Regions from separate parts of the Micromonospora xinjiangensis genome, predicted to be linked through region 3. Evidence: riboswitches for the same ligand, from Rfam matches in the RefSeq annotation. Region 3 holds a riboswitch; each other region holds the start of a gene.
The links. Region 3 has a riboswitch for cobalamin ahead of SM573_RS23515 (ABC transporter substrate-binding protein). Riboswitches for the same ligand answer to the same signal wherever they lie in the genome.

Region 1 (4,724 bases), 330 kb from region 3:
GCTCGGTGTGCAGGTCGTGGTGCAGCTCGGCGGCGCGCACGAGGTCCCAGATCTGCGCCCGCACGGTCGGCACCTTGGCCGGGTCGAGGGCCTGCACGGTCGCGTACTCGTCGAGCAGCTGCTCCAGCTTGGCCAGGTCGCCGTACGTCTCGGCCCGGGCCATCGGCGGCACCAGGTGGTCGACGACCACGGCGTGCGCCCGGCGCTTGGCCTGCGTGCCCTCACCGGGGTCGTTGACGATGAACGGGTAGACCAGCGGCAGGTCACCGAGGACGGCGTCCGGGGCGCAGTCGGCGGCGAGGCCGAGGCCCTTGCCGGGCAACCACTCCAGCGTCCCGTGCTTGCCGAGGTGCACCACCGCGTCGGCGCCGAACCCACCGTCGGCGGGCGGGGCGGCGAGCCACCGGTACGCGGCCAGGTAGTGGTGGCTGGGTGGCAGGTCGGGGTCGTGGTAGATGGCGATGGGGTTCTCGCCGAAGCCGCGCGGCGGCTGGATGAGCAGCACCACGTTGCCGAACCGCAGGCCGGCCAGCACGATGTCGCCGCCGTCGGTGTAGAGCTCGCCGGGCGGCTCGCCCCAGTGGGCGCGCATCCGCTCGCGCAGCGGTGCGGGCACCTGCGCGAACCAGCGCCGGTAGACCTGGCCGGGCACCCGCGCCTCGGCGGCGGCGAGCTGCTCCGGGGTGAGCCACTCGACGTCGTGGCCACCGGCGGCGATCAGCGCGTGGATCAGCGCGTCCCCGTCGTCCGGCGGCGGCGCGTCGCCCAGGTCGTAGCCGGCGTCCGCGAGCGCGGCGAGCAGCCGCACCGCCGAGGCGGGGGTGTCCAGGCCGACGGCGTTGCCGACCCGGGAGTGCTTCGTCGGGTACGAGCTGAGCACGATCGCGAGCCGCTTCTCGGCGTTCGGCAGGCGCCGCAGCCGGGCCTGGCGCACCGCGATGCCGGCGACGCGGGCGGCGCGCTCCGGGTCGGCCGCGTAGACGGAGAGGCCGTCGCTGTCGATCTGCTTGAACGAGAACGGCACCGTGATGATCCGGCCGTCGAACTCGGGGACGGCCACCTGCATGGCGGCGTCCAGCGGGGTGAGGCCCGCGTCCGAGCCGGCCCACTGCTCGCGGGTGCTGGTCAGCAGGAGCGCCTGGATCACGGGCACGTCGAGCGAGGCCAGCGCGCCGACGTCCCAGGCGTCCTCGTCGCCGCCCGCGGACGCGTCGGCAGCCACCGCGCCGCCGGCCGCGAGCACCGTGACCAGCAACGCGTCGCAGCGGGAGAGCAGCTCCATGGGGCCGGCGTCGGCGGCCAGGCCACGCAACGATCCACAGTAGACGGGCAGCGGGTCGCCGCCGGCCGCCGTCACCGCGTCGGCGAGGGTGTCGACGAAGGCCGTGTTCCCGGCGAGCGCGTGCGCCCGGTAGAAGACGATGCCGACCGTGGGCCGCCGCGGGTCCGCCGTCGCGGCCGCCGGCCGCTCACCGTGCACGCCGTACGCCGGGGTGGGGGCGGGCGGGGCGAAGCCCTCGCCGGTGAGCAGCACCGTGTCGGAGAGGAACCGGGCCAGCTGGGCGAGGTTCTCCGGGCCACCCTCGACGAGGTACGCCAGCGCCTGCGTGGCCACCCCGACGGGCACGGTGGACGCCGCCATCAGCTCCGCGTCCGGCGTGGGCTCGCCGCTCAGCACGACCGTCGGCACGCCGGAGGCGAGCACGGTGGCGAGCCCGTCCGGCCACGCCGGCCGGCCGCCCAGCAGGCGTACGACGGCGACGTCCACGCCGTCGAGCAGCGCGGGCACGGCGTCGGCGTCGAGGCGGACCGGGTTCGCCAGCCGGTAGTCGGCACCGCTGGCCCGGGCGGCCAGCAGGTCGGTGTCGGAGGTGGAGAGCAGCAGGGTACGCACGGGGTGGCTCCGGGAGGTGACGCCCGGGTCGCCGCACGGGCGGCCGGGCGGAAGGGGGCGGGTGGCGCGGGCCTCGGCAGAGGCGACCGTCACCGGGGCGGAGCCGACGCGTCGGCCGCGACCCCGGCGCCGGCCGGTCGGCGCGGGGTCAGCGGGTGCGGCCGGGCCCGACGCCGGTCGGAGGTCCGAAGTGGCCGGTCGGGGTGCTGGTGCGGGAAGCGCGGCGGGGGGCGCTGGTGAGCGCGGGCCGGTCGCGGCGATCGCCGGCGGCAGGGTGGACGCGGTGCGTCATCGGGTCCTCCTCGGGTGTCCACGCCCTGGGGTCACATCCCGACGGCCGAAGTATCCTGGCTCCCGGATCGACGCTCACCCCCGGCCTTCCAACCACGCACGCGCGGCCGTGACTCGCGAGGGGGGATCGCTCCCCGGTGACAGTGGCGGGACCGCGCCGGAATCGCACCGGCTTCCTTCACTGCCGTCAGGCCGCGAATGCTGCCACACCCGTCGACCGCGGGTCAACGCGGCCCCGGCCGCGACGACGCTGGTCACGCGGGATCGTCGGTGGCGACCACTAGGATCGACCGCCGGACGATCGAGCGTCCACGAGCGATCCGGAAGGGGCCGGCCATCATTCCCATGCGGTTCCACCATCTCGCCGGCCGCGTCTGGCTCTGCCCCGGTGATCCCGACCCGGCGGCCGTCCAGGCCGGTGTCGCGGTGGTCGTCGACGAGCGCGGCAGTGTGCTGGTCGACGCGGGGCAGAGCCCCGCGCACGCCCGCGAGATCCGGGCGGCGCTGCACGCCGCCGGGCTGCCCGACCCGCGTTGGCTGGTCTACACGCACCACCACTGGGACCACGTCTGGGGCGCCTGCGCCTGGCCGGACGTCGAGATCGTGGGGCACGCCTCCGGCCGGGAGCTGCTGCGGGCCGAGGCGGCCCGGCCGTGGAGCCACCGCTACCTGCGCGAGCAGGTCCACGCCAACCCGCGGCTCGCTCCGAGCTTCCGCGCCCGGGCGTTCGCCGTCGACTCGTGGGACGACTTCGCGGTGCTGCCACCCACCCGGACGTTCACCGACGCGCTCGAGCTACCGGTCGGGGTGGCGCTGCGGCACGTCGGCGGCGGCCACGCTCCCGACTCGACCGTGGTGCTGGTGCCGGACTCCGGCGTCATGCTGCTCGGCGACTGCTTCTACCCGCCCCCGCTCCACCTGCGCCGACCCGACGACGGCCCCGACCTCGCGCTGGTCCGCCGGCTGCTCGACGACGGCTACGACTGGTACGTCTCCAGCCACGGCGAGCCGATGACCCGGGCGCAGGCGCGGGCGGCGGTGGAAGCGGGCTGACGGTCGGGCGCGGGGGCCGGGCCGGGTGGCGAGGGTCAGCGGGCGCGGCGCTCCGGGTGCGCCCGGTTCCAGGCGCGCATCCGCTCCGGGTAGCCCGTGCGGGCCGCCTCGTACAGCGGGACGGCGTGCCGGCGCGCGAGGGCGGCGGCCGTCCGGGGTGAGCCGGTGCGGCGGCGGATCCACTCCCCGTCGTGGGCGATCGCCACCACGGTGGTGTCGGTGGCGGTGGTCTCCGGCTCCAGGTAGAACTCGACGCCCCGCCGGCTGGTGATGAACGTCTCCAGCGCCGCGAGGTCGTCCCGGGTCGCCTCCCGGTCGAGCTTCGTCGGGGTCCCTTCGGCGGTACGGGACCGGCGGCTGAACCATCCCATGACCGGCTCCTCTCCGTGGCGTCACCCACCAGTGCAGCACCGGTTCCTGGCAACAGGCTGCGAGCCCGGTGGGAGTGACCTGACCGTATGCTCGGCGGATGGCCGGGGAGGCGGTGGCGGCGGCCCGCGACAACGCCGAGTGGTGCGACCTCGTCTGCGCGAGCCACGGCCTGCGCGGCCGCTTCGACGCGGACGCCTGGTCGGTGCCGCGCCGGTCCCCGCCCTGGTATCCGGACGCGGTCACGCTGCGTCCCGGCGTCGCCCCCGAGGCGCTGCTGGTCCGCATCGACGCCGGTGCGGGCGCGTCGGTCAAGGACAGCTTCGCCGACCTGGACCTGCGCCCGTACGGCTTCCGGGTCCTCTTCACCGCGCAGTGGATCCACCACCCGGCGGCCGCCGCGCCGCGGGACCAACCGGCCGCGCCGCCCGGCCCGGCGACCGAACCGGCCGCACCGCTGAGCCCGGTGACCGAGCCGGTCCGGCTGGCCGCCTGGGCCGCCGCGCACGGCGGGGCGGGGCTCTTCCGGCCGGCGCTGCTGGACGACGCCAGGGTCACCGTGCTCGCCCGGTACGCCGCGGACGGGACGGTGGCCGGCGGGGCGATCCTCCACCGCGGCGGTCCGGTGACCGGCGTCTCCAACGTCTTCGCCGCCACCCTCGACGTCGCAGGCGTCTGGGCCGGCGTCCGCGCCGCCCGGCCCGGCGCACCCCTGGTCGGCTACGAGTCCGGCGACGACCTCGCCCCCGCGCTCGCGGCGGGCTTCACCACGGTCGGACCGCTGCGCGTCTGGGTGCGCGACTGACCACCTCGGCCCGCCGCCCCCGCGATCGCCGGGTGGCGCCCGACGCGGCGGCGCGCCCGGCCGACCGCCCACCACGCCCCCGCGACCGCCGGGCGGCGCCCGACGCGGCGGCGCGCCCGGCCGATTGCTCCCCGGCGGTCCGGCGGACGACGCCGAGACGAGCCGCGCCGGAGGGGCTCAGCCGAGGCGGGCCAGCTCCTCGGGCGTGAGCCGCAGCGCGCCGGCGGCGACGTTCGCCTCCAGGTGCGCCGGGTCGCCCGTGCCCGGGATGGCGAGCACGTGCGGGCCCCGGTGCAGCGTCCAGGCGAGTCG
Region 2 (4,724 bases), on a different contig from region 3:
CCTCTTCAACGCCCAGCAGCACGCCCGTGAGCACCTGACCGTCGAGATGGCGATCTACCTGCTCAACCTCTTCACGGACGGCTACGGCAGCGACTCCCGGATCACCAACATCGTCAACGGCCGGGAGATCTGGATCGTGCCCACGGTCAACCCGGACGGCAGCGAGTACGACATCGCCACCGGGTCCTACCGCTCCTGGCGCAAGAACCGGCAGCCGAACAGCGGATCGTCGTACGTCGGCACCGACCTCAACCGCAACTGGAGCTACCAGTGGGGCTGCTGCGGCGGCTCGTCCGGCTCGACATCGTCGGAGACCTACCGGGGCCCGTCGGCCTTCTCCGCCCCCGAGACGCAGGCGCTGCGCAACTTCGTGAACAGTCGGGTGGTCGGCGGCGTCCAGCAGATCAAGGCCAACATCGACTTCCACACGTACTCGCAGCTCGTGCTCTGGCCCTTCGGCTACACCACCGCCAACACGCCGAGCGGGATGACCGCCGACCAGTACAACACCTTCGCCACCATCGGCCAGCAGATGGCGGCCACCAACGGCTACACCCCCGAGCAGTCCAGCGACCTCTACATCGCCGATGGCACCAGCATCGACTGGATGTGGGCGGCGCACGGCATCTGGGCGTACACCTTCGAGATGTACCCGGGCTCCGCCTCCGGCGGCGGGTTCTACCCGCCCGACGAGGTGATCCCGGCGCAGACCTCCCGCAACCGGGAGGCGGTGCTGATGCTCAGCGAGTACGCCGACTGCCCGTACCGGGCGATCGGCAAGCAGGCGCAGTACTGCGGCGGCGGTGGCGGCACGACGGTGTGGTCGGACACCTTCGAGACCGCGACCGGCTGGACGATCAACCCGTCCGGCACCGACACGGCGACCGCCGGGGCCTGGGAGCGGGGCGCCGCCCAGGCGACCACGTCCAGCGGGGCCAAGCAGCTCACCCCGTACGCCGGCGGCAACGACCTGGTCACCGGGCGGCTGGCCGGCACCGGGGCCGGTGACTACGACCTCGACGGCGGGGTGACCAGCGCGCAGTCGCCCGCGGTGGCGCTGCCGTCGAGCGGCACGCTGACCCTCTCACTGGCCTGGTATCTCGCGCACGGCTCGAACTCCTCGTCGGCCGACTACCTCCGCGTCAGCGTGGTGCACGGCGGCGGCACCACCACGCTGCTCAACCAGGCCGGCGCAGCGGCCAACCGCAACGGCTCCTGGGCGGTCTCGACCCTCAACCTGACCCCGTACGCCGGGCAGACGGTGCGGATCCTCGTGCAGGCGGCGGACGCCTCCGGCGCGAGCCTGGTCGAGGCGGCTGTGGACAACATCACCATCACCGCCTCCTGAGCCGGTGGGGCCCCGTCCCGCCCCCGGCGGGGCCCCACCACGCGGTTCGATCAGGACATACCGGTAACCAGGCACGGGACCGGCGGGGCCGTACCGTCGACCGCCGTCGATCGGCCTCTTGATCAGTCAGCCTCCTGGAGGGGTGCGCTACCGTCTTACCGACCGTTCCACAGCGAAGCCGGTGCGAATCCGGCGCTGTCCCGCAACTGTGATGTCCCGCCGGCCCACCGGCGGTGAACGAGCCAGGTCGCCTGCGGACGGTCGCGACCCGCGCTCTCGAGGAAGGGCGCCTCGCGGACGGGCGCCTGTCCCTGTCGGCGAAGCACCACGCTCCTCGACCGACAGGAGGACCGATGTCCAGACGTACCCCCCGGCTGCTCGCCGCGACCCTCGCGGTCGCCGCGCTCGCCCTCGGCGCCTGCGCCGAGAAGGCCGACGACTCGCCCGCCGCCGGCGGCACCGGCCAGCCCACCGCCGCCTTCCCGGCCACGGTCGGCAACATCACCCTCGACAAGCGCCCCGAGAAGATCGTCTCGCTCTCGCCGAGCGCCACCGAGATGCTGTACGCCATCGGCGCCGGGCCGCAGGTCATCGCGGTCGACGACAACTCCGACTACCCGGCGGAGGCGCCGAAGACGGACCTGTCCGGCTTCCAGCCGAACGCGGAGGCCATCGCCGGCCGCAACCCCGACCTGGTCGTGATCTCGGACGACCGCAACAAGGTGGTCGACCAGCTCGGCAAGCTGAAGATCCCGGTGCTGGTGACCCCCGCGGCGACCACCCTCGACGACACGTACCGGCAGATCACCGACCTGGGCACCCTCACCGGCCATGCCACCGAGGCGGCCGACGTGACCCGGCGGATGCGCGACGACATCACCAAGCTGGTCAAGGACCTGCCGCAGCGGTCGGAGAAGCTCACCTTCTACCACGAGCTGAATCCGCAGCTGTACAGCGCGACCAGCAAGACCTTCATCGGCTCGCTCTACGCGATGGCCGGACTGGAGAACATCGCGGACCCGGCCGACGCCGAGGGCAAGAACGGCGGCTACCCGCAGCTCTCCCAGGAGGTCATCGTCAAGGCCGACCCGGACTTCATCTTCCTGGCCGACACGAAGTGCTGCCAGCAGAGCCCCGACACGGTCAAGGCGCGCAGCGGCTGGTCCGGGCTGACCGCGGTGAAGAACAACCAGGTGGTCGCGCTCGACGACAGCGTCGCCTCGCGCTGGGGGCCGCGCGTGGTGGACCTGCTGCGGGCGATCGTGGACGCGGTCGCCAAGGTGCCCGCGTGACGGACCGCCGCCGGTGACCAGGGTCCTTCCCGTGACCCCCGCGGCGCCGCCCGCCCGGCCGGCCGGGACGCCCTCCGCGTCCCGGCCGGTCGGCCTGCGCCCGATCTGGCTGGCCGCCGGGGTGGCCGCGATGCTCGTCGCGCTGGTGGCCGGGGTGTCGCTCGGCCCGGTCACCCTGCCTCCGGGCAGCGTCGCCGCCGAGCTGCTCAACCTGCTTCCCGGCGTGCACCTGGAGAGCGGGCTCACCGAGCGGGAGATCGCCATCGTGACCGAGCTGCGGCTGCCCCGGGCGGTGCTCGGCCTGCTCGTCGGCGGGACGCTGGCCCTCGCCGGCGGCTGCTACCAGGGCGCGTTCCGCAACCCACTGGCCGACCCCTACCTGCTCGGCGTGGCGCCCGGGGCGGGGCTCGCGGTGACCGCCGTGATCGCCCTCGGCGGCGCCGGTGCCGGCGGTGCCCTCACCGACCTTCCGCTGACCATCCCGCTCGCCGCGTTCGTCGGCTCGTTGGCGGCGGTCGCGTTGACCTACCTCATCGGGGCGGCGGGCGGCCGGAGCCGCTCACCCGCGATGCTGATCCTGGCCGGGGTGGCGGTGTCCGCGTTCCTCTCCGCCGGCCAGACCTACCTGCTGCAACAGAACGCCGACAGCATCCAGGCGGTCTACTCCTGGCTGCTCGGCCGGCTGGCCACCGCCGGTTGGCACGACGTGCTGCTGGTGCTGCCCTACGCCGTGATCACCGCCGTGGTGGTGCTGCTGCACCGGCGGGAGCTGGACGTGCTCTCCGTCGGGGACGACGAGGCCACCAGCCTCGGGCTGCACCCGCAGCGTTCCCGCTACCTGTTGATCGCCGCGGCCTCGCTGGGCACCGCCGCCGCCGTCTCCGCCACCGGCCTCATCGGCTTCGTCGGCATCATCGTGCCGCACACCGTACGGCTGCTCGCCGGGTCGAGCTACCGGGTGATCCTGCCGCTCTCGCTGCTCTTCGGCGGCGCGTTCCTGGCGCTCACCGACGTGGTGGCGCGGACCGTCGCGGCGCCCGCCGAGATCCCCATCGGCGTGGTGACCGCCCTGCTCGGTGGCCCGTTCTTCGTCCTGGTCCTGCGCACCGCCCGGCGGGTGCTGACGTGAGCGCCGCACCGGCCGTCGAGGTCCGTGACCTGCACATCGCCCTGGACGGCACCCCGATCCTCGGCGGGGTCGACCTCACCGTGGCCGCCGGTGAGTGGGTCACGGTGATCGGGCCGAACGGCGCCGGCAAGTCGACCCTGCTGCGCGCCGTCGGCGGCCTGCTGCCCGCGCCGGGCGCCGTCGCCCTCTTCGGTACGCCGATCGAGTCGCTGCGCCGTCGCGAGCGGGCCCGGGTCGTGGCGACCGTGGCCCAGTCCCCGGTGGTGCCGCCGGGCATGTCGGTGCTGGACTACGTGCTGCTCGGGCGGACCCCGTACATCCCGCCGCTCGGTCGGGAGTCGGCCGCCGACCTGGCCGCCGTGCACGAGGTGCTCGGCCGGCTGGACCTGGCGGGCTTCGTCCGACGCGAACTGGCCACCCTGTCCGGTGGCGAACGCCAGCGGGTCTTCCTGGCCCGCGCGCTCGCCCAGGGCGCCACGCTGCTGCTGCTCGACGAGCCGACCAGCGCCCTCGACATCGGCCACCAGCAGGAGGTGCTCGACCTCGTCGACCAGCTCCGGCGCGAGCACGGGCTGACCGTGGTCGCGACGATGCACGACCTCTCCATCGCGGGCGAGTACGCCGACCGGATGGTGCTGCTGTCCGGTGGTCGGGTGGCCGCCGCCGGCACTCCCCACGAGGTGCTCACCGAACCGCTGCTCGCCGAGCACTACCGGGCGAGCGTCCGGGTCCTCGACGGCGAGCACGGACCGCTGGTCGTCCCGGTCCGCCGCCGCTGACCCACCCTCGCCGCGTCCCGCTCTGCGCGGCCTCGATCGCGCTCGATCCCGGACGTAGTGCCCTCCGCGTCGCGTCGGGGCCACCACATCCTGGATCGAGCGCGATCACGCGGGCAGCCCGGCCCGGTCACTCCTCCGCGGGGGTCCCGATGTCGATCACCGAGAAGAGCGCGCCC
Region 3 (4,724 bases):
GCGGCAGCGTCGCGTTCGACGACGACTTCTGACCGTCGCGACCGGGACGTGGACGGGGCGGACCACCAGAAGCACGTGCCGGGTCACGACGAGGGCGGGTGGAAGGTGATGGTGGGCCGCCCCGTGGTGGGGTGCGTGGCGACGTCGGCGCGGACACCGTAGACGTCGGCGAGGAGCCGGGGGACGAGCACCTCGGCGGGGGGACCGGCGGCGACCACCCGGCCGGCGTCCAGGACGACCACCGTGTCGCAGAACATGGCGGCGAGGTTGAGGTCGTGCAGGGCGGCGAGGGTGGTGATCCCGGCCCGGCGCACCAGGTGCAGGAGGTGCAGCTGGTGGCCGATGTCGAGGTGGTTGGTGGGCTCGTCGAGCAGCAGCAGCCGTGGCTGCTGGGCCAGGGCGCGGGCGAGCTGGGCCCGCTGCCGCTCCCCACCGGAGAGGCTGTGCCAGCGGCGGTCGGCGTACCCGTCGAGGTCGACCCGGCGCAGCGCGTCGGCGACCGCGTCGTGGTCGGCGGCGCTGTCGGACCACCGTGACCGGCGGTGCGGGGTGCGGCCCAGCAGCACCACCTCGCGGACGGTGAGGTCCAGGTCGGTGTCGGCGTGCTGGGCGAGCAGCGCGGCCCGCCGGGCCAGCGCGCTGCGGGGCAGCGCGGTGACGTCGTCGCCGCCGACGTGGATCCGGCCGGCGTCGGGTGTGGTGAGCCGGGCCACGGCCCGCAGCAGGGTGGTCTTGCCGCAGCCGTTGGGGCCGAGCAGGCCGACGAGGTGGCCGGCCGGCACGGCGACGGTGACCTCGTCGAGGATCCGCCGGGCCGCGACGGACCACGACACGCCGGTGACGGTGAGCATCAGCCGCGTGCACCCCCGCGGTACAGGAGCGCCACGAAGGCGGGCACGCCGAGCAGCGCGGTGAGCACGCCGACCGGCAGCTCCCGGGGTGCGAACACCGTCCGCGCCGCGGTGTCCACCCAGACCAGGAAGATCGCGCCCGCGAGGGCCACGGCGGGCAGCAGCCGCCGGTGGTCCGCGCCGGTGAGGAACCGCACCCCGTGCGGCAGGATCAGCCCGACGAAGCCGATCGCGCCGCTGACCGCGACCAGCGCCGCGGTGAGCAGCGCGGTGGCGACCAGCAGCAGCCACCGGACCCGCGCGACGGGGACGCCGAGGGCCGCGGCGGCGTCGTCGCCGAAGGCGAACGCGTTGAGCGTGCGGGCGTGCACCGCCGCGAGGGTGAGCACGGCGGCCAGCACCGGTGCGGCCCACGTCAGGGCGGCCCAGTCGGCGCGGGCCAGGGAGCCGGAGAGCCAGAAGGTGATGCTCTGGGTGGCGTGCGGGTCGGCGACCCAGATGATGGCGAACGAGGTCGCCGCGGCGCACAGCTGCGCGACCGCGACCCCGGCCAGCACCACTCTCGTGGGGCTGAGGGCGGCCCGCCGGCCGGCCACCAGCACCACGACGGTGAACGCGGCGAGCGCGCCGGCGAAGGCGCCCCCGGTCAGCGTGGCGACGCCACCGCCGACACCGACGACGAGCACCGCGACGGCGCCCAGCGACGCGCCGGAGGAGACCCCGAGCAGGTACGGGTCGGCCAGCGGGTTGCGGGTGACGGTCTGCATCACCGCGCCGACGGCGGCCAGCCCCGCACCGACCAGCGCGGCGGCGAGCACCCTCGGCAGCCGGAGCTGCCACACGATGTGCTCGCGCAGCAGCGGCACGTCGCCGTGCGCCAGGCCGAGGCGGTCGGCGACGACCGTCCACGCCGTCCGTACGGAGATGTCGGCCGGGCCGACGGTGACGGCCGCGCCGACGGAGGCGATCAGCGCGGCCAGCAACGCGACGAGCAGGATGGCCGGGCCGGGCGGGCGTACCGGCCGGATGGTGCGCCGGGGTCGCCGGTCGGTGACGGTGGTCAGCGGTCCACCCGGGGGGATCCGGCCGCGACGCCGGCGGCGAGCGTCTCGATCCCGAGCACGGCGCGGATCCCGGCGGCGGTGGACGAGAAGGGGATGACGACGAACCGTTGCCCGGCGACCGCGGGGAGGTGCCTGAGGGTGGGGTGCCCGGTGAGGAAGGTCTTCTTCGCGGCGGCCGCGTCCCAGCTCGCGTCGACCAGGACGACGACGTCGGGGGCGCGGTCGACGACCGCCTCCCAACTGGCGTCGGCCCAGCTGCCGGAGAGGTCGGCGAAGGCGTTCGTGACGCCGACCGCTGACATGATCATGTGAGGGCTGCCGCAGCACGCTCCCACGCTCGGGGCGTCCGTGCCGGCGTCCCACCAGAGGACGGAGGCGTCCCGGCCGGCTGCGGCACCGGCGGCGGCCGCCGCGACGCGGGACCGCTGTTCGGCGATCAGCCTGTCGGCCCGGTCCGGCACCCCGAAGATCGCGCCGATGTCCCGGATCTCGCCGAAGACGTCGTCGACCGTCAGCTTCGCCGGTCGGTGCTCCTTCGCGCAGCCCGCCGGTGACACGTACGTGCCGATGCCGAGTCCCGCGAGGTCGCCCCGGTCACCGACGCCCTCGTCACCGAAGCCGCTCACGAAGGAGGCGTAGACGAAGTCGGGCTCCGTTTCGAGCAGCTTCTCCTTCGACGGGTAGGCGTCGGAGAGCACGGGCACCGAGGCGTACGCGGCGGCGTACTCGGGCAGGACGGCGTCGTCCAGGTAGGCCGTACCGGCCATGCGGTCGGCCAGGCCGAGCGCCAGCACGATCTCGGTGGCGGGCTGGTTGAGGGTCACGGCCCGCTTCGGCGGGTCGGCCACGGTGACCGGGGTCCCGCAGTTGGTCAGCGTGACGCCCGCGGTGGGGCCCGCGGGGGCCGTGGCGGGTTCTCCGCCCGCGGCGCAGCCGGCGAGCAGGACAAGGAGGACGGACAGGGGCGCGGCAACGCGCCGGGACAGGGTGGGCCGCAGAGCGCGCGTGCGCATCGGGACCGCCTTCCAGCACCTCGTGGACGGGTCGTCACAGTGCCGTGGCCGGTCTCCTGGCTGACGGGAGGTGCCGTCCGTGGCCGGCCTTCCCGGGCGGTTTCCCACCCAGTGACCTCTGCACGACGAGGGCCGCGGACTTCCCGATCACAGTGGCGAGGGCCGCGCCGGCATCGCACCGGCTTCCCGAACACCACGGCAGCGACACCTTAGCCACAGGCCGGCGCGAAAGTCACGGTGACGAACGCCATGCGGTCGCTCGCGGAACCCGGGCGGCCGGGCGTGGGCCGGCGCCGCGGCGGGAGCGGACGCGGGCGGTCGAGCGGCGGCCGGGAACACCGTGATGCACCATGTTGGTAATTGCCAACTCTTGGCAATTGTGCCACCGTGATCACCAACGGACCGGCGGTGCGTCCCGTGCCGCCCTCCCCCACTCCCGCGCCCTGAGGAGCCCTTCCGTGATCCGGACACGTACGACTCTCCGGCGTCTCGCGGCGATCACCGCGGCGACCGGTCTGCTCGCCCTGGCCGGCTGTTCGGCCCCGACGGCCCCCGGCGGCACGGCCGGGCGCGCGACGTTGGTGGTGGCCACCGCCGGCGAGCCGGACACGTTGAACCCGGTCCTCAACTACGGCGTCGACGGCGCCTCGCTGATCTTCGACGGGCTCGTCGCCCGGGACGCCGGCAACCGGCTCGTCGCGGGCCTGGCCGCGGACCTGCCGACGGTGTCGCCGGACGGCCGCACGGTGACCGCCCGGCTCCGCGACGGCGTGGTGTTCCACGACGGCGGCGAGGTGACCGCGCAGGACGTCGTCTTCACCTACCGGGCGGTGCTGGACCCGAAGGTCGACTCGACGCTCCGGTCCGACCTGGACATGGTGGAGTCGGTCACCGCGCCCGACCCGAGCACCGTCGTGTTCCGGCTGCGCTACCCGTACGCGCCGTTCCTCCAGCGCCTCACCCTCGGCATCGTGCCGGCCAAGCTCCTGAGCGGGCAGGACATCAACACCGCGGCGTTCAACCGGAAGCCCGTCGGGACCGGCCCCTACCGCGTCGAGTCCTGGACGCCGGGCGACCGGTTGGTGCTCACGGCCAACGAGCGCTACTTCGCCGGCCGGCCGAAGAACGACCGGGTGGTGGTCGCGTTCGTCGAGGACGACAACGTCCGCGCCCAGCGGATGCGGGCCGGCGAGTTCGACGCGGCGGAGCTGCCGCCGAAGCTCGCCGCCGGCTTCGAGCCGGACGGCGCCTACCGGGTCGAGCGGGTGCCGACCGCCGACTACCGGGGCGTGATGCTGCCGATGGGCAACCCCGTCCTCGCCGACCCGGCGGTCCGCCGGGCGCTCAACCTGGCCGTCGACAGGTCCGCGATGGTGGCCGGCATCCTCGGCGGCGCCGGCGACCCGGCGTTCGGCCCGGTGCCGCCGACGTCCGAGTTCGCCGAACCGTCGATCGTCGGACGGCCCACCGCCGACCCGGCGGGCGCGGCGGCGATCCTCGACGCGGCGGGCTGGACGCCCGGCCGCGACGGGGTGCGCGCCAAGGACGGCCACCCGGCCCGGTTCACCCTGATGTACCCGGCGAGCGACACGCTGCGCAAGGACCTGGCCCTGGCCGTGACCGCCGACGCGAAGAAGGTCGGCATCGAGGTGACGCCCGAGGGGCTGACCTGGGACGCGATCGACAAGCGCATGGCCTCCGACGCCCTGCTCATGGGCTACGGCACGCCGTACGACCCGGACTTCGTGTCGTACAAGCTCTTCGGCTCGCGCTTCGCCGGGCAGGGCTACTTCAAC

Region 1: it holds a riboswitch for cobalamin, as region 3 does, so the genes downstream of both, cobN (cobaltochelatase subunit CobN) here and SM573_RS23515 (ABC transporter substrate-binding protein) in region 3, are expected to answer to the same signal.
Region 2: it holds a riboswitch for cobalamin, as region 3 does, so the genes downstream of both, SM573_RS14345 (ABC transporter substrate-binding protein) here and SM573_RS23515 (ABC transporter substrate-binding protein) in region 3, are expected to answer to the same signal.

The regions. Positions count from the first base shown of each region.
Region 1 is NZ_JAXCFO010000006.1:123,308-128,031, forward strand. Features, by position in the region: gene cobN (cobaltochelatase subunit CobN) at 1-1,894, opposite strand, end outside; cobalamin riboswitch at 2,213-2,389, opposite strand; gene SM573_RS22075 (MBL fold metallo-hydrolase) at 2,531-3,238, shown strand; gene SM573_RS22080 (hypothetical protein) at 3,274-3,609, opposite strand; gene SM573_RS22085 (hypothetical protein) at 3,708-4,412, shown strand; gene SM573_RS22090 (aldo/keto reductase) at 4,590-4,724, opposite strand, start outside.
Region 2 is NZ_JAXCFO010000003.1:517,787-522,510, forward strand. Features, by position in the region: gene SM573_RS14340 (M14 family metallopeptidase) at 1-1,348, shown strand, start outside; cobalamin riboswitch at 1,494-1,621, shown strand; gene SM573_RS14345 (ABC transporter substrate-binding protein) at 1,702-2,640, shown strand; gene SM573_RS14350 (FecCD family ABC transporter permease) at 2,771-3,769, shown strand; gene SM573_RS14355 (ABC transporter ATP-binding protein) at 3,766-4,548, shown strand; gene SM573_RS14360 (VOC family protein) at 4,676-4,724, opposite strand, start outside.
Region 3 is NZ_JAXCFO010000006.1:452,093-456,816, forward strand. Features, by position in the region: gene SM573_RS23500 (ribonucleotide-diphosphate reductase subunit beta) at 1-32, shown strand, start outside; gene SM573_RS23505 (ABC transporter ATP-binding protein) at 84-851, opposite strand; gene SM573_RS23510 (FecCD family ABC transporter permease) at 851-1,834, opposite strand; gene SM573_RS23515 (ABC transporter substrate-binding protein) at 1,912-2,928, opposite strand; cobalamin riboswitch at 2,958-3,141, opposite strand; gene SM573_RS23520 (ABC transporter substrate-binding protein) at 3,387-4,724, shown strand, end outside.